Regions from separate parts of the Clostridium pabulibutyricum genome, predicted to be linked through region 2. Evidence: riboswitches for the same ligand, from Rfam matches in the RefSeq annotation. Region 2 holds a riboswitch; each other region holds the start of a gene.

Region 1 (7,501 bases), on a different contig from region 2:
ATGGAGCTACAATATATGCTACACGTGATCTTGCAGCAGCTATATACAGAAAAAAAACTTATGACTTTGATAAATGTATATATGTTGTTGGTATGGATCAATCGCTGCATTTCAGACAGGTTTTTACAACATTGAAGCTTATGGGAAATAAATGGGCGGATTCTTGTGTGCATGTTGGGTTCGGACTTGTAAAATTTGCAAACAAGAAGTTATCTACAAGGCATGGAGATGTAATATTTCTTGAAGACCTCTTAAAAAGATCAGTTGATGCAACTTATAAAATAATTGAAAATAAAAATCCAAACCTTGAAAACAAAGAGGAAGTTGCTAAAAAAATAGGAATAGGAGCTGTAATATTTACCTACCTCAAGAACAACAGAGAAAGAGACATAGTTTTTGACTGGGATGAAATGTTGAGTTTTGAAGGTGAGACAGGGCCATATGTTCAGTATAGTTATGCAAGAGGAAAAAGTATACTTAGAAAAGCAGGAAATTTAAAAACAGATATAAAACCTGGAAGTGCGAGTTCCAAAGAGGAATTTGAACTTGTAAAGATACTTTCCCAATTTGAAATGCATATAGAGGGTGCTTCAAAGAAGTTCGAGCCTTTTATGATAACAAGATATGTTATAGATGTTGCAAAAATGTTTAATAAATTTTATAATTCATGTAACATATTAAATACCGAGGATGAAGCAGTTAAAAAATTCAGACTTCAACTTGTAGAAGCTGTATGTCAGGTAATAAAAAATGCACTTTATCTTCTTGGAATAGATGTTGTCGAGAAAATGTAAAATTATATCACTGGGGGGTATCTATGGTTATTAAAAAGTACGAAGAAGAGTTTAAAATATCAAAAGATGCATTCTGCAAATATGACATGGGTGATATAGTTTACTTCGATATAGAAACAACAGGTTTTGATAGGAATAAAGATGTCATAATACTGATATCAGCAGGCAGATTTATTGATTGTAACAGATTTTCTATAACTCAATATTTTGCAGAATCACTTGAGGATGAAAGTGAAGTACTCTATAATTTTGGACGAGATATTTCAAAATGCGGGAAATGGTGTTCATATAATGGAATTGCTTTTGATGAACCTTTTATATGTGAAAGAATGCTTAGGTCAAGTATAGGTTTTGAACCTCCTGAGTATCATGAGGATTTATACCGCCATATAAGACCATACTATAAACATCTTGGAATGAAAAGGTGCAACTTAAAGACAGTGGAAAAATATATAGGTATAGAAAGAAAAGATAAAATAGATGGTGGAATGAGTGTGGATCTCTATAATGAATATTTGGAGAATGGAAGTCCCGAACTTGAAAATACAATATTACTCCATAACTATGAAGACGTACTTAATCTTCCAAAGATTCATGAGTTCTTGTATAAAATTGAAAATGACGATTCTATTGTGAGAGATTATTCTATTACACAGAAGCAGCTTAAATTTTTGACAAGCCTTGTAAAGAGAAATAATATAGAATTAAATATACGCATTGACAAAATTTCGAAGAAATCTGCTTCGCGGGTTATAGACTATATTCTAAAAGGTGGTAGAGATTCTTCGAAAATAAATGAAATGGTAAGTAAAAGTTATTAAAATTTATTTATTTTTGGGGAGGGATTAATTTGATTAAAGAAATAATGCGTTCCGACATATTTAAGCTAAAGACAAATGATACTTTGAAGAAGGCTATGGATATAATGCATGAACACAAGATAAATGGAGCTGCAGTTGTTGATTTTTCCGGAAAACTTGCAGGAATGATAGTTAAGGCGGACATATACAGGTTCCTTGTAGAGGAAGGCCATTATGATACGTGTCCGGTAGAATGGGTTATGACTAAAAAGGTTGTAACTGTAAAGAGCAGTGAAAGTATAATAGAGGCTTCAGTCAGGATAAGAAAGAATAATATAATATCAATGCCTGTGATAGATGATGACGGAATTGTACAGGGAATGGTATCAATTGAAGATATACTTGACTATTTTATAAAAAAAGAAGGATAAAAAATAAACTCCACCGTATGGTGGGGTTTATTTTTTATCCTTCTTTTTTTTTATTGCTGTGGCATTTGTATTGTTTATTGCAGTTTGTGCAGCAACAGTCATTGCCTTTAAGCTTTTTTCTGACAGTACAAAAGAGTATATATGACGCAAGTAAAACAATAATTAAAGTTATAATGATTTCTACAATCATTGAATTCCTCCATAAAATATTGCAGAGCCGGCCTTGAATACTATAAAAGATACTATCCAGGCAAGCAGGAACTGATATATAACTGAAAATACAGCCATTTTGTTTCCATATTCTTTTCTCATTGTAGATGTTGCGGATATACAGGGAGTATATAACAGAACAAATACAAGAAAAGAATAAGCAGAAACAGCGCTGAAGTAGTGGGGTAAAATTGATCCAAGATTGCTTCCATATATGATACCCATAGTACCGATTACTATTTCTTTTGCCATAAGTCCAGCTATAAGAGATACTGAATTCTGCCATGAGCCGTATCCCATGGGAGAAAATATTGGACTTATAAATTTGCCTATATAAGATAGTATGCTTTGATTCATAGGTACCATACCACTAAAATTGAAGTTTGACAAAAACCATATTAAAACTGACATAGAGAATATTATAGTACCTGCTTTTCTCAAAAAACCTTTGGCTTTCTCCCATGTGTGTGTGATTAGATTTTTTAAATTAGGGACATTGTACTTGGGAAGTTCTATTAAAAAAGGTTCTTCATCCTTCTTGAATATTGTATTTTTAAATAAAAGGCCTATTACAAATGCCAGGATTATTCCAAGTATATATAATGAAAAAACCACCTCGGTTTCCTTGCCTTTGAAAAAAGCGGATGCAAACAGTGCATATATTGGCAAACGTGCATTACAGGACATGAGCGGTATCAAAAGGGCTGTTAATTTTCTATCCTTTTCGCTTTCAAGAGTTCTTGAAGACATTATTCCCGGGACTGAACATCCAAAGCCTACAATAAGCGGTATAAAGGCTTTTCCGGAGAGTCCCATTTTTCTCATAAGTTTGTCCATTATAAGAGCGCCTCTTGCCATATAGCCGCTGTCTTCAAGAAATGATATTCCTAGAAAAAGACAGAAGATTATAGGAAAAAAAACAAGGATTGATCCTACACCTGAAATTATACCATCTACTAGAAGGGAGGTGAACCATGGGCTTGCAGATGAAAGAAGTTCTTTGAGGTACGGAGTTATGGAATTTGACAAATAGTTGCTGAATATATCTGCAACAGGCTGTCCTACCCAGTTGAAAGTAAACTTGAATATTAAAAATAATGCAAATAAAAATACAGGATAGGCTGCAAATTTGTTCAAAACTATTTTATCTATTTTTTCAGTATATGATATAGAAATGTTTTTGGTTTCGACTACGCATTTGGCAAGTATATTATTTATGAAGGAATAAGCCTCCTTTTCGTCTTCAAAATTAAAACTGTTTTTATCAGGGGGGATATGTAAAAATTGACTGCTTTCCAGTATCTCAATAAGGTTGTCCACGCCTTTGCCTTTTGCAGCGACTATTGGAATAGCTATAACACCAAGTTCTTTTTCTATCTTTTCAAAATTTATTTGTATACCGTTTTGAGATGCTATGTCCATCATATTAAAAACAAGTATTATAGGTTTATTAAAATGTTTTAACTGGGTTGTAAGGTATAAATTCCTGTTGAGGTTTGAGGCATCAACTATATTTATTATTACATCGGCATTATTGTTTTGAAGAAAATCCCTTGAGACTTTTTCTTCATTTGAATATGTGTCCATGGCATATATTCCAGGGAGATCCACAATTTTCATCTGGTTAAAATATCCTTCTTTTTTTTCAACTGTTACTCCAGGCCAATTACCAACATATTGGTCAGATCCAGTTAGGTTGTTGAAAAGAGATGTTTTTCCTACATTAGGATTGCCTAGTAAAGCTGCTGTAATCATTTAGTTCCTCCAAACATTTACTTTGATTTAATTGCATTAAAAAATACCATACTTATAGCATAATTATGGCAAAATAAAATATAAGAATTTATTTGTTCACTTGGAACTAGCATTGAACAAGAATATTTTTTGCATCGTTTTTCCGTATGGCCAAACTAAATCCTCTTAAGTCTATGATAAGTGGATCTCCAAGGGGGGCAAAAGTTTTAAGTGTTATCTCTGTTCCTTCAATACAGCCAAGAGCAAAAAGTCTTTTGACGAGTTTTTCATCACCTTTTATATCCGTTATAAAAGCCTTCTGACCTGGCTTCAAATCACAAATGCTCATAATTGCCAACTCCTCTTATCAATTTACATTGAAATCCATTATCAATTTATCTATCCTATATAGTAGCATTTTTTATTTAAGGTGTCAATCTGTAAAGCAAAGAGACATCTATTGACATAATAATTACTAATTGATATAATAAATTCCGTGAATTTAATACAACTTGAACTTATTTAGAGAGGTGGAGGGATCAGGCCCTTTGAAACCCGGCAACCAGTGCACTTACCGTATAATGGTGCTAATTCCTGCAGCGGAGGCTGAGAGATAAGATTATTTTGCTGATTATCTGAGGTTTTCCTCAGATTTTTGTTTTTTACACTAAGTATTGGAGGAAAGTAAGTTTTGATAGATATTAATAATGTAGGAAAAAAATTTGGAAATAAATATGTGCTTAAAGATGTAAGTCTGCATATAGAAAAAGGCGATATTTTTGGAATTGTTGGACATAGTGGCGCTGGAAAATCAACGCTTTTGAGGTGCCTAAACGGGCTTGAAACTTACGACACCGGCAGCATAAAGATAATGGATAAAGAAGTAAAAGAACTTGATAATAGAGAGATAAGAGCTTTTAGAAAGAATTTAGGAATGATATTTCAAAATTTTAATTTATTGAACAGAAAAAATGTATTTGATAATGTAGCTCTTCCTCTTGAAGTATGGAAATTGAGCAAGGACAAGGTAAAAGAAAGGGTATCTGAGCTTCTTGATATAGTTGGACTACAAGACAAGGCAGAAAGTATGCCAAGGAGATTAAGTGGCGGACAGAAACAGAGAGTTGCAATTGCAAGGGCTCTTGCCTTGAGTCCGAATATACTTTTGTGTGACGAAGCTACGTCTGCACTTGACCCAAATACTACAAAGTCAATACTTGATCTTTTAAAACATATAAATAAAAAATTGAACATAACAATAGTTGTTGTTACCCATCAAATGGAAGTTATCAAGGAAATATGCAACAAGGTGGCAATTATAGATGAAGGAGAAATAAAACAGTTCGGCGATGTAGAAGATATATTTTTAAAACCTGAAAAAAATTTAAAAAAGTTGCTTGGATCAGACAATATGCTGCCGGGGGAAGGTTTGAACCTGAGAATATATTTTCCGAAGGAAATAAGTCAGGGAAATCTTATAAGTTCAATGGCAATAGATTTGAATATAAAATTTTCAATAGTGTGGGGGAAACTTGAAAAGTTCAGGGACGATGTACTCGGAAGTCTTGTAATAAACATAAATGATGAGGATAAAGAAGTCATATGTAATTATCTTTCATCAAAAAATGTAGCATGGGAGGTAGAAAATAATGCAATTTAGTGAAATATTTCAGGAAGTTCTTGCTCCAGCCATAGGACAAACTCTCTATATGGTTTTAGTATCAACTTTTCTTGCTGTTATTATAGGATGTATTCCGGCGGTATTTTTAATAGTGACGGAAGAACATGGATTGAAACCGAATAAGGTTGTATATCAAATACTGGATGTGATAGTGAATTTATTAAGGTCTTTTCCATTTATAATACTTATGATAGCAATTTTTCCGTTTACAAGACTTATTGTAGGAAAAGCTATAGGAACAACTGCAGCTATAGTACCAATTACAATAGCCTCAGCACCTTTTGCAGCAAGAGTAATTGAGTCGTCGCTTAAAGAAATAGATCCGGGCATAATAGAAGCTGCAAAGTCTTTTGGCGCAAGCAATGTTCAGATAATATTCAAAGTAATGTTCAAGGAGGCGCTTCCTTCGATAGTACTTGGAATAACACTTACTACCATAGTTGTTGTAGGATGTTCTGCCATGGCAGGTACGGTTGGAGCAGGGGGACTCGGTGATGTTGCTTTAAAGTATGGATATTATAGGTTTGAAACCAATGTCATGGTATATACGGTAGTCATACTTATAGTACTTGTTCAATTGATACAGAGTATTGGAAATTTTATATATAAAAAACTTAATAGATAATTTAGATCGCCTCAAGTGGAGTATGTTAATTTTACTGCTTGGGGTTGTTATTTATGCTAGAATAGGTATAAATAACTTTTGAAGTAAAATTATAATATTGTGTAAGGAGGCATCATATGAGTATAGCAGCATTTTTTGATATAGATGGAACTTTATATAGAGAGGGACTTATGACTGAAGTATTTAAAAAGTTGGTGAAATATGAAATAATTCCTCCTGATAGATGGTACAAGGAAGTAAAACCGGAGTATGAAAGATGGGATAAGAGACAGGGAAATTATGATAATTACCTGCTCAAGATGGCAGATATTTATATAGAAGCAATAAAGGGCCTTTACAAGTCGCAGGTGGAATTTATAGCAAGACGAGTAATAGCACAGAAAGGTGACAGGGTATATACTTATACTAGGGACAGAATAAAATGGCATAAAAAGAATGGACACAAGGTAATAACGATATCCGGCAGTCCCATAGAACTTGTTAGGGAAATGTCAAAGAAATATGGATTTGATGATTATGTAGGAGCTAGATATATAATTGATGATAATAATGTATACACAGGGGAAGTAGTGCCTATGTGGGATAGCGCCAGCAAGAAGATTGCAATAGAAAATTTTGTTAGAAAATATAATATAGATCTTGAAAAAAGCTATAGTTATGGAGATACTGCAGGGGATTTTGACATGCTAAAGCTCGTTGGAAATCCAACTTGTGTAAACCCTACAAGAGAACTTATAAAAGAGGCGATTTCAAATAGCGCTTTAATGCATAAGATACGCATAGTAGTAGAGAGAAAGGATATGATTTATAATTTGGATCCTTCATGTATAAAAATCCTATGAAAAAATTGAAATGATTATGTTAACTATATATCTAAAATGATATAATAATATGTGATGCATGTAAGAGACTTAGAAAAGAGTGGTAAGGTGATAGAAAGGTGTAATGAAATACAGGTTAAGAGGCCTGAAAGTAAAAAGGCCTTGAAGATTGACAGAAATAAATTTATCTTAAAAGATGCTTTGTTTTTTGATCTTGAACATTATATATATAAAAAACCTATATGCATAGGTGTATTTGGATGTTGCCTTTATGATTGGGATAATGAGGTTATAAAAGTAACTCAATATATGATAGAAAACAAAAACGATGCAAAAGCTATACTTAAGATATCCGAAGATTATTTTCAAAAAATGTATGATGCCGGGAAAAGGTATATTGTTACA
Region 2 (7,501 bases):
TATTACATATTCATCACCTCGTCTATGTTTTATATGCCAGTCAAGTTCATTACCATTCATGCTTATATGCATTTTAGACCCCATCCCGCCTATATCAGCTCCAAGATAATATTCAATGGCACCTTCAGCGCACTCCTTCAAGCATGCAGTACATCCCCAGCAATCTTCTTCATATCTTATATAGGCTCTTCCCTCATCTGAAACACATATCAGATTTCCAGGGCACACAGACTTGCACTTGAGACATCCTATACATTTATTCATGTCAATCTTTATGCTCATATACCTCATTCCTTCCAACGATTTTTCTGAATATGATATTTACTTTTCCATCCTTATAAATGGAATTAACATACTTTTTCCAGTAATTATCATTGATTTCAGGAAAATCAGCATTCTCTTCATAACATCTCCACCTTGTCTCACGCCTCGCTATAAGGTGCGCTATGAGTATCACACATACATACAACCTGTCAATAAGTTCACATATAAACATTAATTCATGACAGTCACTTGCATTAAGTTTATAAGACATCTTTATAAGTTCACGGATTTTTTTATCTGCTATTTTCAGTTTTTGAGAATTATAACTGTAACTTTGTGATATTCCTCCTGCATATTCATCCATGGTCTTTTGCATTGCTTCTTCCAACTGTTGTACTGTATATATGTTTTTACTATTTTGGAAAAAACTATTTACCTCAGAAAGTTTTTCCTGTACTTTAGCTTCAGAAAGCTTCCAAAGTTCTTTCCCTTTTATATATTCAGCAGCAGAATCTGCAGCTATTTCACCTTCCGCAAAACATCCTGTTGCATATTTTTTAGGACTTCCACCGCTTACATCCCCTGCTGAAAACAATCCTTCCAAGGTTGATTCTCTTTTTGTATCTACCCAATAACCGCTGGCGGCATGCCCACCAACAATATACGGTTCGGTACCTTCAATCTCTACATTACTGCAAGACGGCATTTCTCCACTATCAATCCACTTTAGCGCCTGAGAAGGTGCCATATTTAAATATGCCTTTACAAGATCCGTTTCAACCATTTTGGAAATATGTTTTGTCCTTAAAAAACATGGCCCTCTCCCTATCTTATTTTCCATGACAGTTGAGTAGAGTCTATTTATAGTTGTAGGCTTTCCATACTTTAGAACATATTCCTCTCCATCTGAATTTATCTGGACAGCTTTTACTCCTTGTGCTATGGTTCCCGTAGGTGCTATAGTATCCTTGCACCTCAGTGCTATAAATCTCATTTCAAAAGTTGTCATCTCGGCACCAGCCCTTATTCCCATAGCATAGCCAGATCCAGTATTGAAAGGTGAATACCACATCTTGTGCCTTGAAAATCCTGGATTATTTGGCTTGTATATTCCTGAAGCTCCCCCCGCTGCACATATTACGGCTTTAGAATAAACCGCATAAAATTTATTCTTATCTACCGAAAATGCATATGCGCCTATAACTTTACCTCCTCTCGTAATATAATCTATGACATTTGTTTTATTCATGACATCTATATTTTTAGTATCCAGAACCTTGGAAGCAATTACAGGCTTAATATTTTCTCCATTTATTTTTATGCTTCTTCTTCCCCGTGTGACATACTTTCCTTCCGAATTTTTCAATATGGTTAACCCCATTTTTTCCATTTTAGACGTAACTTCATTTAATTTTTTAGCTACTGTATAAACGAGGTCTTCTCTCACAACTCCATTAAATTCATCTCTAACATAATCTACAAAAGACTCTGGAGTTTCATCTTCGTTTATATATGCATTAAGTGCATTTATTCCTGCTGCAAGACATCCGCTTCTTTTTATATTTGCTTTTTCCAGTATTAAAATCTTAGGTTTTTCAGGTGAATTTGCAGCCTCAAGAGCCGCAAAACACCCGGCTGCACCTCCACCTATTATTAAAATATCCGTAGAAACTTCTACAAGATCAAGTTTCACAAAAGCACCCCCTGTAAATAATTAACTATTTTCTTAACACATTCATCCGCAGTATTTAAATTAGTATCTATTACAATTTCAGGATTTTCCGGAAGTTCATAAACAGCACTTATACCTGTAAATTCGTTTATTTCACCTTTTACCGCCTTTTTGTAAAGCCCCTTTGGATCACGCTTTTTACACACTTCAACTGGACAACTTACATAAACTTCAATAAAATCCTTCAAAATAAGATTTCTAACCTTATTCCTATCTCTCTTAAATGGTGATACAAAGGTTGCAATTACAACTACTCCACAATCCACAAAAAGTTTGCAGAGTTCGGAAATTCTTCTTATATTTTCACTCCTGTCACCCTCCGAAAATCCAAGATCCGAATTAAGCCCGTGACGCACGTTATCTCCATCTAAAACATAGGTGAGTTTTCCCATACTGTACAGTTCTTTTTCAAGTAGTGCTGCAACTGTAGATTTTCCCGAACCTGACAAACCTGTAAACCATATAAGCTTTCCTTTTTGTCCAAGCAGATTTTCTCTCATTTTTCTATCTACAAACATTTTATGCCAAACTATATTATTTTCCATAACCACCCTCCCTTGTTTCATAAGCGATTCAATCTTTAATATAATTTATTACGACCATTTTCCGAAATGAAAAATGGTCGTAATAAATTTGAAAATAAATTTTTGCAATCCATCTTTCTTATCTTCCAGAAAAATCATTCCGTAGGAATTAACACCGATACACTCACATAAAAGTGCCGGTTGTCGGGTTTCACAGGGCCAGTCCCTCAACCTCTCTTGATAAGAATATATTATAATTTTAGATAAAAAAACTTCCGCCTCATACAGAGGCGGAAGTTTTTCCGCGGTTCCACTCTGTTTACTGTATCTTCAAGATACAATAACTCAAAATACATTATTCTACTGTTTTAACGTACAGCATCCGCATAAACCTACTTAATTTCAATTACAGAACTCATAAGCGCATTTTCCACTACTTAATCCTGAAATCTGTCTCAGCTAAAAGATTTCTCTCTTTAGGACTCCATAGTATACTTCTCTCAATCACAGTTTTGGTCTTATTTAATTTTGAACTTATTATACTTTTTAAATTATGGCTTGTCAAGAAATAAATTCAATTAATTATATAAAATAACTTTTATACATAAATTTGTTTTATGGATTATTGCATACATCAACCCACTCCCCATACACAAGTTTATACATTTTTAACGGCGAAATCTTAAGGGCATAATCTTTCGATCCTGCTGCTGGATAAACATATTCAAAGTCTTTTATAGAAAGATCCAAGTAAATTTTTACAGCATTTTTCAACCCAAACGGACAAAGTCCTCCTACTGGATGCCCTATTTCCTTCAAAACCATTTCACTTTCAAGCATTTTTGCCTTCACTTTAAAAGTATCTTTAAATTTTCTATTATTTACTTTTAGATCTCCGCGTACAACAACAAGTATATTCCGATCCTTCAGCTTGAAAGCCAGAGTCTTTGCTATGTACTTTGGCTCTGTATGTATCGTCTCTGCCGCCTGCTCAACAGTAGCTCCGCTATCATCTAGTTTAAAAACCGGATTTTTCAAACCTTTATCCTCAAAATATTTAATCACATTTTCCACACTCATAAGCACCATTTTCCTTTCTGATTAAAATATTAAAAACCTTCCTGCAGATAAATTCAGGAAGGTTTGAAATCATATCTCTTTTATTTCTCATCTTTCAGGTTTCACCTGCTGGAATTGGCACCGTTGAATATAAACTATTCAGGTTGCCGGGCATCATAGGGCCAGTCCCTCAGCCACTCTTGATAAGAGCGTATTAAATTTTAAAATTTGTTAAACAATTTTAGTATAAATTTTTGAAGTTGATTTGTCAATATGCTTAATTCTATATCAAATACTCCTTCATTGATCTATAATCTATTTTTTCACCTGATTTTTCTATTTTTACACAAAGCGCATACACTTTCGCAGTATCAAGGCACGTAAAGAGCACTCTATCGTGTACTAAAGAAACATATCTTAGCTTAAATCCATATGTTTCCCCATTGTACCCGGTGGTTACAGTATTTATTACAATATCTATCTTTTTATCGCGTATTTTATCAAGTGCATCTTCTATATCAAGCTCACTGCAGGCTACCTTATTGTCATTTAGAAATTCCCACGTTCCACGTGATGCGTATATAGAAAATCCAAGTGCCTTATATGTCCTGCTTATCTCAAGTACATCTTTCTTATCCCTGTCGTTTACCGATATATAAATGTTTCCTCCCGTATAAACCTTCACACCTGCTGCCTTGAATGCCTTATACATTGCTTTTTCTTTATTGAAATCAACTCCAAGAACTTCTCCCGTTGATTTCATTTCAGGTGCAAGAGCTGGATCAACTCCTGGAAGTTTTTTATTTGAAAATACAGGCATCTTCACTGCATGTATTTTATTGTATTTATACATATCCCTCTTATACCCAAACTCTCTTATACTTTTCCCAAGCATTACAGAGACTGCTATTTTTATCATCGGTATGTCTGTAACCTTACTGAGAATAGGCACTGTTCTGGATGCTCTCGGATTAACCTCGATTACATAAATTTTACTTCCATCAAACGCATATTGAACATTTAAAAGTCCAACAACATTCAATCCTCTTGCTATTTTCAATGTATATTCCTCTATTTTTTCAAGCACTTCATCCGGCAGGCTTACAGTAGGATACATTGCTATGCTGTCTCCTGAATGCACCCCTGTTTTTTCAACATGTTCCATTACTCCTGGAATTATAATGTCTACCCCGTCGGATATTGCATCAACTTCAATTTCTTTTCCAACTATATATTTATCTACAAGTACAGGGTACTCTTTTGAAAGATTTACTGCCTCATTTAAATACTTTGACAGTTCAGCATCACTGTAAACAACTTTCATGGCCCTTCCACCTATAACGTAAGAAGGCCTTACAATTACAGGATATCCTATTTTTTCAACGAGATTTCTAGCTTCTTCGATGCTTGACACAGAGCCTCCAATAGGAGAATCTATGTCAAGTTTTTCAAGCAGCACTCTAAATTTCTCCCTGTCTTCAGCAAAATCTATTGATTCAAAAGATGTTCCAAGAATATTTATTCCTCTGTCATTAAGTTTTTTTGCAAGATTCAATGCAGTTTGGCCTCCAAATTGAACAATTACGCCATATACATTTTCTTCATTTATGACATTCATCACATCATCTATATAAAGAGGTTCAAAATAAAGCTTGTCTGAAACATCAAAATCCGTACTTACCGTTTCAGGGTTGTTGTTTATTATAATCGCTTCAAGTCCGGCATCTTTTATTGCCCATACACCATTTACACAACAATAATCAAATTCTATGCCCTGCCCAATTCTTATAGGTCCTGAACCTATGACAAGTACTTTCTTGTTGTTTGAAACCACATTATCACTTTCAAGGTCATAACATGAATAATAATAAGAAGTTTTCGCCTCGAATTCACCGCTGCATGTATCTACCATCTTGTATACTGATTTTATGCCGTTTATATCTCTAAGTTTTTTCAAATCACACAATTTCATTCCTATAAGTTCGCATATATACTCGTCTGTAAATCCCATTATTTCAGCCTGACTTATTGTCTCTGCATTCGGAACATTTGCTGTCAGCTTGTTTTCCATATCAACTATATTCTTTATTCTATATACAAACCATTTGTCTATACTCGTTATTCTGTTAATTTCCTCTGCATCAATTCCTCTTCTAAGTGCCTCTGCAAGAGCAAACAACCTATCATCATCATGCTCTTTCATCTTTTGCAGTATATCCGGGGTTTCCATATTGTCAAACTTGTCAAGTCTAAGTCCTATTATCTTTCCCTCAAGGCTTATCACAGCTTTCAAAAGAGCACTCTCAAAATTTCTGTCTATAGACATTACTTCCCCAGTAGCTTTCATCTGAGTTTGAAGCGTCCTGTCCGCGGACTTGAACTTATCAAAGGGCCATTTCGGTATTTTAACAACACAATAATCAAGCGCAGGCTCAAATAGTGCACTGGAATTTCCTGTTACATAATTTTTAAGTTCATCCAAAGTGTATCCGATTGCTATTTTGGCCGCTATCTTTGCTATAGGATACCCTGCAGCCTTCGATGCCAGAGCACTTGATCTACTTACCCTTGGATTAACTTCAATAACTTTGTAACTGTTGCTTCGTGGATCAAGTGCAAACTGAATATTGCATCCGCCTTCAATTTTAAGGGTTCGTATAATCTTCATGGCAGAATTTCTAAGCATCTGATATTCCTTGTCTGTAAGTGTCTGGGAAGGAGCGACAACTATGCTGTCCCCTGTATGTATTCCCACTGGATCCAGATTTTCCATATTGCAGACCACCATGCAGTTGTCTTTTTTATCCCTCATAATCTCATACTCAAGCTCTTTCCATCCAAAAAGGCTCTGTTCAAGAAGTATCTGGTGAATCGGGCTTTCTTCAAATCCATTTTTGCATATCTTTATATATTCCTCATAAGTATTTGCAATGCCTCCACCTGTTCCTCCAAGAGTATACGCAGGCCTTATTATCACAGGAAGACTCACCTTGTTTAAAAATTCCCTGCATTGTTCGATATCAGTAGCTATGGTTCCTGTTGCTATAGGCTCGTCAATTGATTCCATGAGATTTTTGAATTTTTCCCTGTCCTCTGCATTTTTGATGGAATCTATTTTTATACCAAGAAGTTCTACATCATATTTCTGTAATATTGAGTAATCATAAAGTTCCATGGCAAGATTGAGAGCTGTCTGTCCACCAAACCCTGCAAGGATTCCATCAGGTCTCTCTTTTTTGATTACCCCTTCTATAGCTTCAACCGTAAGAGGTTCTATATAGGTTTTATCTGCAATATTCTTGTCTGTCATTATAGTCGCAGGATTACTGTTTATAAGAATAGTTTCTATTCCTTCACTTCTTATAGCCTCACAAGCCTGAGTTCCAGAATAATCAAACTCTGCAGCCTGACCTATTATTATAGGCCCGGAACCTATAATCAAAATCTTTTTCAAACCTTCTTTAAGTGGCATTTTATCACTTCTCCTTGCTTTTATATTGTCATATATTTCAAAAATTTATCAAAAAGATATGATGAATCAGTAGGACCCGGACATCCTTCAGGATGAAACTGGACTGAAAACACCGGCAGATGCTTGTGCCTTATCCCTTCTATGGTATTATCATTTAAATTTACATGAGTTACTGAAATTTCATTTTCGTTCAAACTATTTTCTCTTACTGCATAACCATGATTCTGTGAAGTTATATATGCCTTATCAAGTTCTACATCATATACACCATGATTTCCTCCCCTGTGTCCGAACTTCATCTTGAAAGTATCTCCACCAAATGCAAGGGAAACAAGCTGATGTCCAAGGCATATTCCAAATACAGGTACGCCGCTTGTTACAACCTTTATTAAATTAGGGACTATATCTTTTAGATCCTTTGGGTCTCCAGGTCCATTTGAAAGAAGTATA
Region 3 (7,501 bases), on a different contig from region 2:
GAAGCATGGCAGATGATTGGAAGAACTCCAGGAAATATTGTAGCAATACGTCCGCTTAGGGATGGTGTAATATCCGATTATGATGTAACTGAAAAAATGCTTAAATATTTTATAGAAAAGGCTTGTGGTAAAAAAAGAACTACTCCAAGGGTAGTGGTTTGTGTACCATGCGAAGCTACTGAAGTTGAAAAAAGAGCCGTAATCGATGCAGCACAAAATGCAGGGGCAAAAAAGGTATTTTTAATAGAAGAGCCGCTTGCTGCCGCCATAGGTGCAGGAATAGATATAACCAAACCGGAAGGGAATATGGTAATTGATATAGGTGGTGGAACAACAGATGTAGCAGTTATTTCTCTCGGAGGAATTGTAGTTAGATCATCAATCAAAGTTGCAGGAGACAAGTTTGATGAAGCAATAATGAAATTCATAAGAAAACAGCGAAAACTTATGATAGGTGAAAGAACTGCGGAAGAGTTGAAGATAAATATAGGATCGGCATTTGACGGAAGTGATGATGGAATGGAAATAAGAGGTAGAGATCTCGTCACTGGACTTCCTAAAAATATAAGAGTGACCTCGGATGAGATGAGAGAGGCACTTAAAGATACTATAAATGCAATAGCCGATACTACTCATGCAGTACTTGAAAAAACTCCTCCTGAACTTGCTGCTGATATAGCAGATAAAGGCATTATAATGACTGGAGGAGGAGCTTTGCTGAATGGATTGAATGATCTTATACACAACACTACAAATGTGCCTGTGTATGTTGCAGAAGATGCAGTATCATGTGTAGCTCTTGGAACAGGAAAAGTACTTGAATATCTTGATAAAATGGAGATTACGTTTACTGGAGATGATATAACTATTATTGATTAAATTAAGAATCTAATTTATTAGTAAATTTTCTAATAAGTTAGATTTTTTAACTAATATATTTTATCTGAGTTTTCATATAGGTTATATGCATGTGTCAATGAGTCAAGGATTACCTTTGACATGGATAAAATAAGATTTAGACGTATGTTGTTGGAACTGCTGAACAAATTCCTATTTGCATTTGAATCCACGATACCTATTATGGAAGCCTCTCCGACATTTGGAAGTGATTTTCCAACACCTTTTCCAGGATGGACAGGAAAATCCCTTATTTGGATTTCTCCTATACTTTCAGTATCACCAAGGCAGGCATCTATCCCAAGAATGTTACAGTTTTTGTGTTTCAATTTGATTTCATCAAGTTTTCTATTGATATTCAGGGCATGTATAGGTTCTTGTATTGTACCGTAGACAGGAAGAGGAAAATGTTTATATGTAAGTAATGTACCTACCATAGGTCCAAGGCAGTCACCTATGTATCTGTCTGTACCGATACACACTAGGATTGTATTTTTACTTATATAATCTTTTAAAAAATTCCCTAGTTTGTGATATACCAATGGATTTGTATACTTTGCTTTTATTTTGTTCACAATGTCACCTCTTTGATTAAGCTTTTTATTTTTTCATGTATGATCCGTGTTTTTAAAAAGTCATATATAATCTATATGATTGCTTGATTCAAATTAGAATACTACAAAAAAAATGACACTTGCAAAGGTATGATTTTGTGAGAAAAAACAAGTAATACAGAGTAAATAAAGGATGTTTATCAAAATATAAGAAAAAATAGAATTTGAAAAAAAGCCAACTACACGTTATACTAACATACGTTAATGTATTTGCTGCTTTGTACGGCAGTTGATTTAAAGTAGTGAATAGGCTGGCATAGCTCAGATGGTAGAGCAACTGACTTGTAATCAGTAGGTCGTGGGTTCGATGCCTACTGCCAGCACCAAATTTGGAGGAATTCCCGAGTGGCTAAAGGGGGCAGACTGTAAATCTGTTGTCATCGACTTCGATGGTTCGAATCCATCTTCCTCCACCAAGTATTATGGGCGCATAGCTCAGCTGGGAGAGCATCTGCCTTACAAGCAGAGGGTCACAGGTTCGAGCCCTGTTGTGCCCACCATTAATTATGGATTTTGGTTTTAATGTAACAAGTGAATAAGCTGGCATAGCTCAGATGGTAGAGCAACTGACTTGTAATCAGTAGGTCGTGGGTTCGATGCCTACTGCCAGCACCAAATTTGGAGGAATTCCCGAGTGGCTAAAGGGGGCAGACTGTAAATCTGTTGTCATCGACTTCGATGGTTCGAATCCATCTTCCTCCACCATATAAAAAACACTAGTTGGTGTTTTTTATTTTACAATTTAAAACTCTTATCGAGAGAGGTGGAGGGAAAGGGCCCTATGAAACCCGGCAACCAGTAATTTTACTAAGGTGCCAATTCCTGCAGTTTTTCTGCGAGATAAGAGAGTTGATATGTTTATTGACCTCTTCTTATGAAGAGGTTTTTTATTTTATACAGATGGAGGTAAAATTATATGAGAAAGTTATTCACTTCTGAGTCGGTTACAGAAGGACATCCAGATAAAATGTGCGATCAGATATCAGACGCAATACTTGATTCCATACTGGCACAAGATCCTGATGGAAGAGTAGCTTGTGAAACAGTGACTACTACAGGGATGATTATGATTATGGGAGAAATATCAACTAAGTGCTATGTTGACATTCCAAAGATAGTCAGAAAAACTGTAAAAGAAATAGGTTATACTAGAGCTAAATACGGTTTTGATTGTGATACTTGTTCTGTAATATCTTCAATAGATGAGCAGTCTTCGGATATAGCAATGGGAGTAAATGAAGCTTTTGAGGCTAAATCAGGAGAAATGGACAAAGTAGATGCAGTAGGTGCCGGAGATCAGGGAATGATGTTTGGATTTGCTACAAACGAAACTCCGGAATATATGCCTCTTCCAATAAATATGGCTCATAAACTTTCAAAAAAGTTGGCTGATGTAAGAAAAGACGGTACACTTTCATATTTGAGGCCTGATGGAAAGACTCAGGTTACTGTAGAATACGAAGATGACAAGCCTGTGAGAATAGACACGGTTGTAGTTTCATCACAGCATGATCCACATGTAACTCAGGAGCAGATAAGAGAGGATATAATAGAAAAAGTTATAAAACCTATAATACCTGCAAAGTTTCTTGATGAGAATACTAAATATTTTATAAATCCTACAGGAAGATTTGTCGTAGGAGGTCCTCAAGGTGATTCGGGACTTACCGGAAGAAAGATAATAGTAGATACTTATGGTGGATATGGAAGACACGGCGGAGGAGCATTTTCCGGAAAAGATCCAACCAAAGTTGACAGATCGGCAGCATATGCTGCAAGATGGGTGGCAAAAAATCTTGTTGCAGCAGGTGTTTCTGATAAACTCGAGATACAGCTTGCTTATGCCATAGGAGTTGCAAAACCTGTGTCTATAACGGTAGATACATTTGGAACGGGGAAAATATCGGATGACAAGGTTGTTGATATAATAAATAAAACCTTTGATTTAAGACCGGGTGCAATCATTAGAGAACTTGATTTAAAAAGACCTATATATAGACAAGTTGCGGCATATGGACATTTTGGAAGAACGGATTTGGATGTACCTTGGGAACAATTGAACAAAGTAGATGATATAAAGAAATATTTGTAAATAAAAGCACGTACCTTTAAGGGACGTGCTTTTGATATGTTATAATGAAATATATTAATAGTATTTTGAGAAATAGGGGAGCTTTATGGAAGAAATACAGGGAATTATAGATGATGTAGTATTTCATAATGATGAAAATGGATATGTGGTTGCCAAATTGAAAAATAAAAGTGGTATTGTAACAGTAGTGGGAAACCTCCCGTTTATTATGGAGGGACAGAATTTGAAACTTACTGGTGAGTGGGTTCTGCATCCTAATTTTGGCCAGCAGTTCAAGATAAAATATTCCGAGGAAGTTGTACCTGATACTACAGTCGGCATTGAAAGATATCTTTCATCAGGGGCGATATCAGGAATAGGTCCGGTTACTGCGAGAAAGATAGTTGAAAAGTTCGGCAAAGAGACACTTTATATAATGGATAATCACATTGACAGGCTTAGAGAAATAGAGGGGATAGGACAGAAAAAGATAAATCTTATATGTGATTCCTATTCAAAACAAAGTGAAGTAAGAAATATAATGATTTTCCTTCAGACATATGGTATAAGTGCAAATCAATGCGTAAAAATACATAAAAAATTTGGAGCGTCATCTATTGATGCAGTAAAGAAAAATCCATATGTTTTAACAGATGAGATAGCAGGGATAGGCTTTAAAATTGCAGACAGGATAGCCAGAAGCCTCGGTATAGAAGCAAATTCACCTTTTAGAATTCAAAGTGGACTGAGATATTTGGTAAACAAGTTTTGCAATTTCGGAAATACGTATATGCCGCTGGAAAAGCTTGTGTCTGAGGCTGAAAGCCTTATGGGTACGAACAAAGAAGATGTTGAACAAAATATATATGACAGTTCGCTTAAAGGAAAGCTAAAACTTGAAAAGTCAGGGGAGAAAATATGTGTTTTTCTTCCTGTGTACTATTATTGTGAGTTGAGTGTTACAAAAAAAATACTTTATCTTGAATTCAGCAAATATGATAAAATTGAAATTGACATTGAAAAGGAAGTTTGTGATTTTGAAAAAGCCAGCAATATAGAATTTGCGGCTTCTCAGATAGAGGCCATAAAAGGTGCCTTTGAAAATGGAGTTGAGATAATAACAGGGGGACCTGGAACCGGAAAGACTACTATAATAAACTGTATAACTGGAATATTTGAAAAGCTTGGGTTCAAGGTTATGATGGCTGCTCCAACCGGAAGGGCGGCAAAGAGAATGTCCGAATCTACAGGGAAAGAAGCAAAGACAATACATAGACTTCTTGAAATGGGAGTTTCGGGAAGCGATGAGGAAGCATTTTTTTCAAAGGGAGATGGGGTGCCTCTTGAATGTGATGTTGTTATAATAGATGAAGCTTCCATGATAGATATAATGCTTATGGATAGTCTTTTAAAGGCCATTTCACCTGGAACAAGGGTTATAATAGTTGGAGATGCATATCAGCTTCCCTCTGTTGGTCCTGGTAATGTGCTTCGAGATTTTATCTCCAGCGGTTGTATAAAGGTTATAAGGCTCAAAGAAATATTCAGACAGTCCAAAGAAAGTATGATTATAGTCAATGCACATAGGATTAATTCTGGAGAAATGCCTTTTATCAATGTAAAGGATAAAGATTTTTACTTTATAAAAAGGATGGATCAGAATGAAGTTCTGAATATTCTAATTCAACTTGTTGACAAAAGGCTTCCAAAGTTTAACAAGTCCTGGAATAAATTAAAAGATATTCAGATAGTATCCCCCATGAGGAAAGGACTTCTTGGAGTGTTCAATTTAAACAAGAAGCTTCAGGAAACATTAAATCCTGAAAAAGAGGGAAAAAATCAGAGAAAGCTTAGAGATGTCATGTTCCGTGCAGGTGACAAAGTGATGCAAATCAGAAACAATTATTCTTTAAAATGGACTTCTGTATCGGAGGATGGAGAAGAAGGACTTGGAGTATTCAACGGGGATGTTGGTTATATATACAGCATAGACAATGAAAATAATACTGTAACTGTGGTATTTGATGATGACAGGAAAGTTGTATATGACAATATGTATTTGGATGAGATTGAGCTTGCGTATGCAATGACTATTCACAAAAGCCAGGGGAGCGAATTCCCGGTAATTATAATGCCGGTGTTTATGGGATCGAATTTTTTAATGAACAGGAATTTGCTGTACACCGCGGTTACAAGAGCAAAGCAGATGGTTGTTCTTGTAGGGGATGTAAAGGCGCTGAAGTTTATGATAAATAATAATAAAAGTTTTGAGAGATATTCGTTATTAAAAAATAGAATAATGGATATAATGGAGAGTGAAGACAATGTTTCCATGGAATAAGGTGAGTTTTATGGAAGAAAACAAAAATATAAAACGAATAATATCAAAATGGATCAGAAATAATGACAAATTTTTAAATATAATATCTGTTCCATACAATTCAACTGAAATATTTATTGAAGTGATAGAGCAATGCCTTTTGAAGGGCAAAAAGATATTGTACATAACGGATGAAAATAAAAACAATGCCAGTATAGTGTCAAATATAAAAAAATATCTTGACTTAAGACATTTTTTATACATAGACAATATAAAAAATAAGATTAAGTTTAACTTTAAAATTTGTAGTTATGATGCAGCTGAGAATTTATCCGGGAATTTTGACCTTGCTATTTATGATGATATAAGCAAGTTTTCAATTAGAAGCAAAAATGATATATTGTCAATATTAAATAAGCTTGGCAGTGTATGCAGAAAGATAATATGTTATTCAATTGAAAAGGTACATGAAAATGCCGTGTATGCCGTGATGCCGCTTAATGGCAGCAGTGTACCAATGATAGAACCGAGAACGGTACTTACAAGGCTTGACATAAATAAAGAAATTCCCTTTGTTGTATATGATTATATAAAATGGTCCGTAAAAATGAAAAGAAAAGTTATGATATGTGTTCCGGACGAGGAGAAGATATCTGGAGTTTCAAAATATATGGAACAGTATTGCAGAAGTTTTTTTAAAAACACAATTTGTTTAAATGATGAATTTGATAAAGAGTCAATTTCGAAATTTGAAAATGCAGAAAGTGCAGTATTTGTTACAAACCATTTTGAATGTTTTGTACCCGGATTGAAACATATTGATATAATGGTATATTTTGCAGACAATAAACACTTTAGTTATAAAGATTTTATATATTTGTGTGGAAGTGTGCAGAGAGGAGAGGAAAATTTAAAAGGAGAGGTTGTGTTTTTGGCAAATTGTGATACGCTGAATATGGAGAAGGCCAGAAACATAACTAGAAATTTTAATAAAAAAGCATGGGACATGGGATTGTTAAGTGTATAAAGTTCATATGGGATTGTGTACTTTCGGTTATATATTGTGATGATCAAAAATGCGCTGCCTGCGGCAGGGAAATTTTTGATGAAGGTGCTGTGCTGTGCCCGGAATGTAGAAAAAATGTTTCCATTTGCAGAGACAGTGTGGAAATATCATATCGAAATGAGAAACTTTGCTGTTACAGTGCGGCGTATTATTCAGGAACTATGATGCAGCTTATAATAAAACTTAAATATAAGTCCTCATTTAGAGCTGGAAAAGTTATAGCGGATTACATGTACAGGACGATAAAATTTAACAATATTCATTTTGAGGCTATAACATATGTTCCAATGATGTCTAAAGATATTAAAAAAAGAGGGTATAACCAGGCTGAATATATCGCACGTATTTTGGGTGATTATACTAAAAGACCTGTGCTTTCATGTCTTATAAAGGTCAAAAATACAAAAGACCAGATCGGCTTGAGCAAAGGTGACAGGTGGAGGAATATTGATGGAAGCTTTGAAGTCGTTTTGAAAAAACTTGTTTGTAATAAAAATATTTTGCTGGTTGACGATGTTTTGACAACTGGTGCT
Region 4 (7,501 bases), on a different contig from region 2:
TTCTATAGCATGAGTAAGAGCATCAATCCCTGTAGCTGAAGTTACATTTTTAGGAGATGAAGCTGTAAAAGCAGGATCTATTATGGCAATAGCCGGTATAAGATATGGACCTTTCAAAAGCATTTTTATATTTCTTCGAGTATCTGTTATTATTGTAAATTGTGTAGCCTCAGAACCAGTACCGGCAGTGGTAGGAATTGCAACCATAGGTGGTGTTTTGTTCTCAATAGTTTTTCCGAGATAGTCTGTAATCTCTCCTGAATTCGTTATCATTGCACCTATGGCTTTCATTGTATCAATAGGACTGCCTCCACCCAGTGCAATTAAAAAATTACAGTTTTCTTCTTTGTACTTTTTAATTCCACCTTCAACCATACGATCTGTGGGCTCACCATTAACTTCATGATACACAGAGTACTTTATGGAAAGTGCATCTAAAAAAGATGTTATCTTTTGAGCACTTCCTATCTTTAGCATGACATCGTCGGTGACAATAAGGGCTTTGCCACCAAGCAGCTTTACACTGTTTCCAGCTTTCTCAAGTGCCCCTTCTCCGGAAAAAATGTACCTCGGCATTAAAAATAAATTGCTCAAGTTTTATTCCCTCCTCATATATCGATTATTTTTTGATTAAGTTATGATTATCTTTTGATTAGATATTATCACTTACACTTTATGGTTGTCAATACAAATTGTTTAAAATTATAAAATTTTATGATATAAGGTATTTTATGATTATATTTTGAGTAAATTGTTTACCTTTTTGATTTTTTTATATATAATATAAATTAACAAGAATAATATCTCTTTGGGAGGTCATCATGAAACTAAGAAGAATACAGAAAATAGAGGAATATATACTGGACAACAATACTGTATCGCTTGACAAACTAGCTACTGTATTCAACGTTTCCAAAAATACAATAAGACGTGATATAAACGAACTTGTTCAAAAGGGTACAATACGAAAAGTATATGGCGGCGTATCTGCAAATTCCAGTTCCCTTGTTCCTTTTGACACAAGACAAATAAAGAATATATATTCGAAATCTTTGATAGCTGAAGAAGCCGCGAAATTAGTATCCAACGGAGATATAATCTTTGTAGATTCAGGTACTACTACATTGAATCTCGCAGACTTTCTCAAAGTCAAAAAAAATGTAACTGTAATAAGCAACAACCTTAATTTTATTAATAAATGCGTAAAGTATGAAAATTTGAATGTAATTTCAACTGGTGGAAATCTCATAAGAAAAGCAAATTCTTTTGTAGGTTCCGATACCATTGAACTTCTTAAAAAATATAACATAAACAAGGCTTTCATGGCTTCCACGGGAATATCAATAAAAAATGGCATAACAAACAGTTCAATGCAGGAATATGAGATAAAAAAACTTGTTGTACAAAAGAGTCATACTGTATACGTTCTTGTAGATCACTCAAAATTTGGGATTTCCTCTTTAATGACATATTGTTCCATGGATAACGTAGATTATATCATAACAGACAAAAAACCTCAGGATAATTACGTGGAATTCATTGAAAAGAACAACACTAATTTAATAATATCATCAAGTGACAAATACATGTCCATGCAAAAATGATTCATTAAATAAAAGAGCTGCCTCGGGCAGCTCTTTTATTTAATCTACAATATAACTACTGGTTTTATTAAATCCTTTGGCTTATTTTTCATAAGAAGAAGTGCTTCCTCTATATGGTCAAAACCATGGTACACATATGTAACAAGCTTTCCAGAATCAACACGATTGTGTCTTACAAGATCAATCAATCTCTCCATTCTTAGCCTTCCACCAGGACATAATCCACCTTTTATTGTCTTATGGGCCATTCCGCATCCCCATTCTTCTCTTGGTATTTCAAGATTTTCACTTTCACCCTCTATAAGTACAGTAGAGTGACTGTCTGAAATGCTAACTGCATATTTCTTAAGCCTCATCATGCATCTGCTTCAACCCAGTATATCCGAAAAACTGTATCTTGCTCTCATTCCAGTATATTTATTTACCATATTATATACCTTTTGAATATCTTTAAGCATTATAACTACAGCCAGCATTTTATCTTTTCCATCCCTTATCGGTGTGAAGCTTTTTTTATTTAGATATACCGTACCATCGGTATTTTCATATTCTGGTCTTGCTATTTGATCATAGATATGTTTCCAGATAATTTTCTATTGACTTTACGGCTGCAGCTACAAGACCCAGGGTATGTTTATATACAAACTGACGCTTGCATGTTAAATTAATCATCCCTTTTCCTCCAAAAGTAATCTATATATAGACATTATAGCATTTACAAGTATATTTATAAAAATCAGACCCATCCAATTTGGATAGGTCTGCTGTATCTAATTATTCTCTTTTAAAGTCATATCAAACTTTAGAAAGCGCCTGATTCAAATCATATATAAGATCGTCCGCACCTTCAACTCCTATTGAAAGTCTTATGAGATCCGGAGTTATCCCGGCTGCTCTCTGCTGCTCTTCATTAAGTTCTGCATGTGTTGTGCTTGCAGGATGGATTACAAGTGATTTTGCATCTGCCACATTTGCAAGGAGAGAGAAAAGTTCAAGACTGTTTATAAACTTCTTCCCTGCTTCAAGTCCTCCTTTTATACCAAAGGTGAAAATTGAACCTGCTCCCTTTGGCAAATACTTCTTTGCAAGCTCTTTGTATGGATTTCCTTCAAGTTCCGGATAGTTTACCCATGCAACTTTTGGATGGTTGCTTAAAAATTCAACTATTTTCCTTGTATTTTCTACATGTCTTTCAACTCTAAGCGAAAGTGATTCAAGTCCTAAAAGGAAATAAAATGCACTTTGTGGACTTAAGGTCGCTCCTGTATTTCTAAGCAGCTGTACTCTTGCTTTTGTTGCAAAAGCAGTAGGACCAAGATCTGCATATACAAGTCCGTTATAACTTTCATCAGGTGTTGTGAAATCAGGGAACTTTCCGCTTCCGGCCCAGTCGAATTTTCCTCCGTCCACTATTATTCCACCAAGAGTTGTTCCATGTCCTCCTATGAATTTTGTAGCGGAATGTACAACTACGTCTGCACCATATTCTATTGGTCTTACAAGATATGGGGTTCCAAATGTATTGTCTATGATAAAAGGTATTTTGTTGTCATGTGCTACATTTGCTACAGCCTCTATGTCAAGAATATTTATCTTTGGATTTCCTATCGTTTCTGCATAAACAGCTTTCGTCTTGTCATTTATGGCTTTTCTTATGTTTTCAGGATCATCGGGATCAACAAATACAACATCAATTCCAAGTTTTTTAAGTGTTACTGAAAACAACTCATATGTCCCACCGTACAAAGTGCTTGCTGCAACTATGTTGTCTCCTGCACTCGCAACATTCAAAACTGCATAAAGTATTGCTGCAAGTCCGGATGCTGTTGCAAGTCCTGCACTTCCGCCTTCAAGAGCTGCAACTCTCTTTTCAAATACATCTTCTGTTGGATTCATTATTCTTCCGTAAACATTTCCCGGTTTCTTAAGCTGAAAAAAATCAGCTGCCTCGTCTGCATCTTTAAAAACAAAAGATGTGGTTTGGTATATTGGAACCGCCCTTGCTCCTGTTGCAGGATCCGGTACCTGTCCTGCATGAACCTGTAATGTTTCAAATGACAATTTTCTCTCTTTGCTCATTCCTATCTCTCCTTTTTAATTAAAAAATAAAAACTTCCTACAGTGAAACTGTAAGAAGTAAGAATTATCAATGTTTCTCATCTTTCAGGTTTCACCTGCTGGAATTAGCACCGTCGAATAAAAATTCATTCAGGTTGCCGGACATCATAGGGCCAGTCCCTCCGCCTCTCTTGATAAGAAGTTCAATATTAAATTTGTATTAAATATATGTTTACTATACATTCTTGAATTTTAATTGTCAATATAAATTTCAAACTTTTTTTATATTTGTGAAAGTGCATTTTTTATATCTTCTTTTATGTCATCCGTATCTTCTATACCCACAGATAGTCTTACCAAGTCATCATACACACCCATCTGCTGTCTTTCCTTATCCGTGTTGTTTGCACATATTGTAGATGCCGGATGTATTATTATAGTTTTAGTATCACCTATATTCGTAAGATTCAATATAAGTTTTAAACTGTTTAAAAACTTATATGCCCTTTCCTTACTGCCAAGTCTAAACGTAAGTATACTCCCCGCACCCTTTTTATAATATTTCTCAGCAAGGCAATGATACTTCGAACTTTCAAGTCCAGGATAGTTTACCGCATCAACTTTATCCTGCTTCTCAAGATATCTCGCAATTTCAAGGGCATTTTTACAGTGTCTCTCCATCCTAAGTGAAAGAGTCTCAATTCCGGTTAAATTCAGAAAGGCTGTAGAAGGTGACATGGCAGGTCCTACATCTCTTCCTATCGTGTCTTTCAATTTTGCCGTAAATGCCATTTTCCCATACTGTTTTGCATAAGCTGCAAAGCCTTTATGCTTTGGACTTCTATATTTGCTACTTCCTCCGTCTATTATAATTCCACCTATTGAGTTGGACGTTCCATTTATATACTTGGAGGCAGAATGCACGACAATATCCACTCCATGCTCAAGAGGTCTTATAAGATAAGGAGTTGTTATTGTGGAATCCACTGCAAAAATTATATCATTTAGACTGCATATTCCAGCAATGCCTTCGATATCGAGTATATCAAGTTTCGGATTTCCTATGGTTTCTGCAAACACGAGCTTTGTATTTTCAGTTATCTCCTCTTGAAGTGACTCTCTTGTAATATCATCTAAAAATTTTACTTTTATGCCCAGCGAAGTAAGATTTCTTATAAGCGTATAAGTTCCTCCATACAATCCACTTGATGCAATTATTTCATCTCCTGGAGCAACTGTGTTCATTATTACAAGATAAATTGCACTCATTCCAGATGCTGCAGCTGTTGCAACAAATCCATTTTCAAGACTTGCCATTCTTCTTTCAAAGGACATTACCGTAGGATTTGACATCCTCGTATACGCATATCCCATAGCCTTTCCATTAAATATATTTTCAAGCTTTTCAGCGCTGGTATACGCATATGCATTCGTAAGGTACACCGGCGTATTTGTAGAACCGGTATAATCTATATTCAAATTTCCATGTATCAGTTTAGTATCGAATTTCATAATTTCACCTCAAATCTCAAAGGTACCCATAAAAAGATTCTATCTATTTCTTTTCTATTACAAGTAAATTGTATCCATCATAATTTTTGTCTATTGAAACTATCTTATGACCCTCTTTTTTAACACTTTCCGGAACATTGTTTATAGGATCTCCATCATCAATGTAAAATCCTTTTTTCTCGCCGGACCTTATTTTTGAAAGTTCAATTTTAACCTTGACAAAATTTATGGGACACTTTACTCCTCTGAAATCTACAACTTCAGTGTCATTTTCAGCTTCAGAATTGTTTTCAGTATTTACAGCTTTCGAAACTGTTTCATTTTCTTTTGCAAGTGTTATTTCAAGTTTTCCATCCAATGACTTATACATGTCATTTACTTTATTGAAAAGGTACTCAACTTCATCAATTTTATCTGAAATATCGTCTATATCCCCAATTTTAAAATCTATTAGAGTGTCAAATAAATCTTTAACCGATTTTTTCACATATCCTGCATTCACAAAGTTCTTTGCAAATTGTGCAAATATCTCCCTGTCCTTATTTGTATCAACCCCTCTAAGAACAAGAAGTGTTCTTGCAGATGCAAGTGCCGACGCATACAAATCCTTATTGTCTTTCGTATTTCTATATTTGTCGAGAGCTGTTTTTGCATTTGAAAGATCCAAATTAATTACATCCATAACACCAGTGCTGCATTCTCCCGGTCCACGCCCTTTAAGTGAAAATTTCTCGCAGGAACCAAAATCAAAGTATATACCCGAATCTCCCTTGAATTTATCCACATCTGTGTACTCTTTAAATAGAGTTCTTATATCCGAATTATTCTTTTCTATAAAGTCATAAAAATTTTCACATCCTGAATTAAGCTTGAGATATGCAAGTTCATGCAAAAATTCTGGAACTTTTTTAGCAGGAATATCACCATAAGCTTCTCCCATCCTCGGGTTTTCTCCAAGTTTTCCACCAAAAGATATCTGATACATTGGTATAAGGCCATCATCAGTTCTCTTTGCCCTTCCATGAAGTCCGATAACTGCTTTTTCATGCTGAGCACATGAATTAGGACATCCCGATATAAATAATCTAGGAAGTGCGCATCTAACCTCGGATGTTTCATTTTTAAATTTCTCTTTTATTGCCTGAAGAAGATTTTGTGAAAGGCAAAGTCCAAGCTGACAGGTAGACGCTCCAACACATGTTACTGAATTATCCATTGCATATATCGAGGTAAACTTTCCTATTATATCTATAAGTTTCTCAGCATCCTTCTCTTTCAAATCTCGTATAAAAAATGCCTGTGTATTTGTAATTCTAATTGAAATTTCATAATCAAGCTGTGCTATAAAATCAAGTACACTATCTAAATTCGAAACTTCCAGATTCCCGCTTTGCGGATGTACATAAACTGAATAAAATCCAGGCTGTTTCTGAGGGAAAAGTATATTTTCAAGTTCTTTCGATATTTCCACGTTTTTCACAAACCGTTCTGTTTTGTTGACTATGAACTCATCTTCCTTTACTTTTACTTCAAGTCCGCCCTCTTTCTTGAGTTTTTCCACTTCACTTTCAAACAACTCTATGAATTTTTCCTGTCCGAGCCTCATAAGTATATATCTTATTCGTGCCTTGTGTTTGTTAGTCCTGTCACCCTCTGCTTCAAATACATTTTTCATAGCCTGTATATAGTACAATATATCCTCTGCATTTATAAAATCTCTAAGTTTTATAGATACTCTTGGATTTCCTCCAAAGCCACCTGCTCCATACAGCACAAATCCCTTTTTCCCATCCACTATCTTTGCAATAAAGCCAAGGTCTGACATAGCTGCATTACCGGTATCTTCAGGGCTGTTTGAAAATGCTATTTTATATTTTCTAGGCATGTTCATTGTTGTAGGATCCTTGATAAGATAGTTTGTAGCCGCTTTCATATATGGCGTTACATCAAATACATCATCGATAGATACTCCCGAAAGTGGTGAACATTCGATATTTCTTACAGTGTTTCCACCTGTTCCCTTTGTTATTATTCCTACTTTTACAAGTGCATCCATCAAAGGATAAGCTGAATCCAGGCTTACACCGTGAAATTGTATGTCCTGTCTCGAAGTAAATTTTATTTTCCCATTTGCATATTTCTTTGCCAGGTCGCTTATACATTGAAACTGTTTTAATGTTATAACTCCTCCAGGTATTCTAGTCCTCAGCATATATGTCTCTTTTTCTCTCTGTTCATACAACCCCATGGATACTCTAAACGCCTTGAATCTGACAGGATTTATGCTTTTTTCGGCATACTGTTTGGATTTTTCTTTTATAGATTCT

Evidence for each region. Region 2 has a riboswitch for S-adenosylmethionine ahead of cysC (adenylyl-sulfate kinase). Riboswitches for the same ligand answer to the same signal wherever they lie in the genome.
Region 1: linked by a shared signal. The riboswitch ahead of AC4CVH_RS13275 (methionine ABC transporter ATP-binding protein) and the one ahead of cysC (adenylyl-sulfate kinase) in region 2 are both predicted to bind S-adenosylmethionine.
Region 3: linked by a shared signal. The riboswitch ahead of metK (methionine adenosyltransferase) and the one ahead of cysC (adenylyl-sulfate kinase) in region 2 are both predicted to bind S-adenosylmethionine.
Region 4: linked by a shared signal. The riboswitch ahead of AC4CVH_RS09980 (O-acetylhomoserine aminocarboxypropyltransferase/cysteine synthase family protein) and the one ahead of cysC (adenylyl-sulfate kinase) in region 2 are both predicted to bind S-adenosylmethionine.

The regions. Positions count from the first base shown of each region.
Region 1 is NZ_JBZAYZ010000014.1:3,338-10,838, forward strand. Features, by position in the region: gene argS (arginine--tRNA ligase) at 1-794, shown strand, start outside; gene AC4CVH_RS13255 (ribonuclease H-like domain-containing protein) at 818-1,615, shown strand; gene AC4CVH_RS13260 (CBS domain-containing protein) at 1,645-2,025, shown strand; gene feoB (ferrous iron transport protein B) at 2,212-3,990, opposite strand; gene AC4CVH_RS13270 (FeoA family protein) at 4,097-4,318, opposite strand; SAM riboswitch class I at 4,485-4,589, shown strand; gene AC4CVH_RS13275 (methionine ABC transporter ATP-binding protein) at 4,661-5,629, shown strand; gene AC4CVH_RS13280 (methionine ABC transporter permease) at 5,619-6,275, shown strand; gene AC4CVH_RS13285 (HAD-IB family hydrolase) at 6,392-7,117, shown strand; gene AC4CVH_RS13290 (ribonuclease H-like domain-containing protein) at 7,205-7,501, shown strand, end outside.
Region 2 is NZ_JBZAYZ010000002.1:273,246-280,746, forward strand. Features, by position in the region: gene AC4CVH_RS04640 (4Fe-4S dicluster domain-containing protein) at 1-282, opposite strand, end outside; gene AC4CVH_RS04645 (adenylyl-sulfate reductase subunit alpha) at 266-1,957, opposite strand; gene cysC (adenylyl-sulfate kinase) at 1,954-2,541, opposite strand; SAM riboswitch class I at 2,657-2,767, opposite strand; T-box leader at 2,804-3,037, opposite strand; gene AC4CVH_RS04655 (YbaK/EbsC family protein) at 3,136-3,600, opposite strand; SAM riboswitch class I at 3,685-3,789, opposite strand; gene carB (carbamoyl-phosphate synthase large subunit) at 3,863-7,051, opposite strand; gene carA (glutamine-hydrolyzing carbamoyl-phosphate synthase small subunit) at 7,072-7,501, opposite strand, start outside.
Region 3 is NZ_JBZAYZ010000009.1:24,933-32,433, reverse strand. Features, by position in the region: gene AC4CVH_RS10555 (rod shape-determining protein) at 1-879, shown strand, start outside; gene yyaC (spore protease YyaC) at 930-1,472, opposite strand; tRNA gene AC4CVH_RS10545 (tRNA-Thr) at 1,762-1,837, shown strand; tRNA gene AC4CVH_RS10540 (tRNA-Tyr) at 1,843-1,927, shown strand; tRNA gene AC4CVH_RS10535 (tRNA-Val) at 1,936-2,011, shown strand; tRNA gene AC4CVH_RS10530 (tRNA-Thr) at 2,051-2,126, shown strand; tRNA gene AC4CVH_RS10525 (tRNA-Tyr) at 2,132-2,216, shown strand; SAM riboswitch class I at 2,260-2,358, shown strand; gene metK (methionine adenosyltransferase) at 2,428-3,603, shown strand; gene recD2 (SF1B family DNA helicase RecD2) at 3,689-5,923, shown strand; gene AC4CVH_RS10510 (hypothetical protein) at 5,934-6,929, shown strand; gene AC4CVH_RS10505 (ComF family protein) at 6,902-7,501, shown strand, end outside.
Region 4 is NZ_JBZAYZ010000008.1:66,664-74,164, forward strand. Features, by position in the region: gene AC4CVH_RS09965 (iron-containing alcohol dehydrogenase) at 1-594, opposite strand, end outside; gene AC4CVH_RS09970 (DeoR/GlpR family DNA-binding transcription regulator) at 822-1,604, shown strand; partial or broken gene AC4CVH_RS09975 (NAD(P)-dependent alcohol dehydrogenase) at 1,649-1,900, opposite strand; gene AC4CVH_RS09980 (O-acetylhomoserine aminocarboxypropyltransferase/cysteine synthase family protein) at 2,400-3,683, opposite strand; SAM riboswitch class I at 3,758-3,863, opposite strand; gene AC4CVH_RS09985 (O-acetylhomoserine aminocarboxypropyltransferase/cysteine synthase family protein) at 3,945-5,174, opposite strand; gene AC4CVH_RS09990 (ferredoxin-like domain-containing protein) at 5,218-7,501, opposite strand, start outside.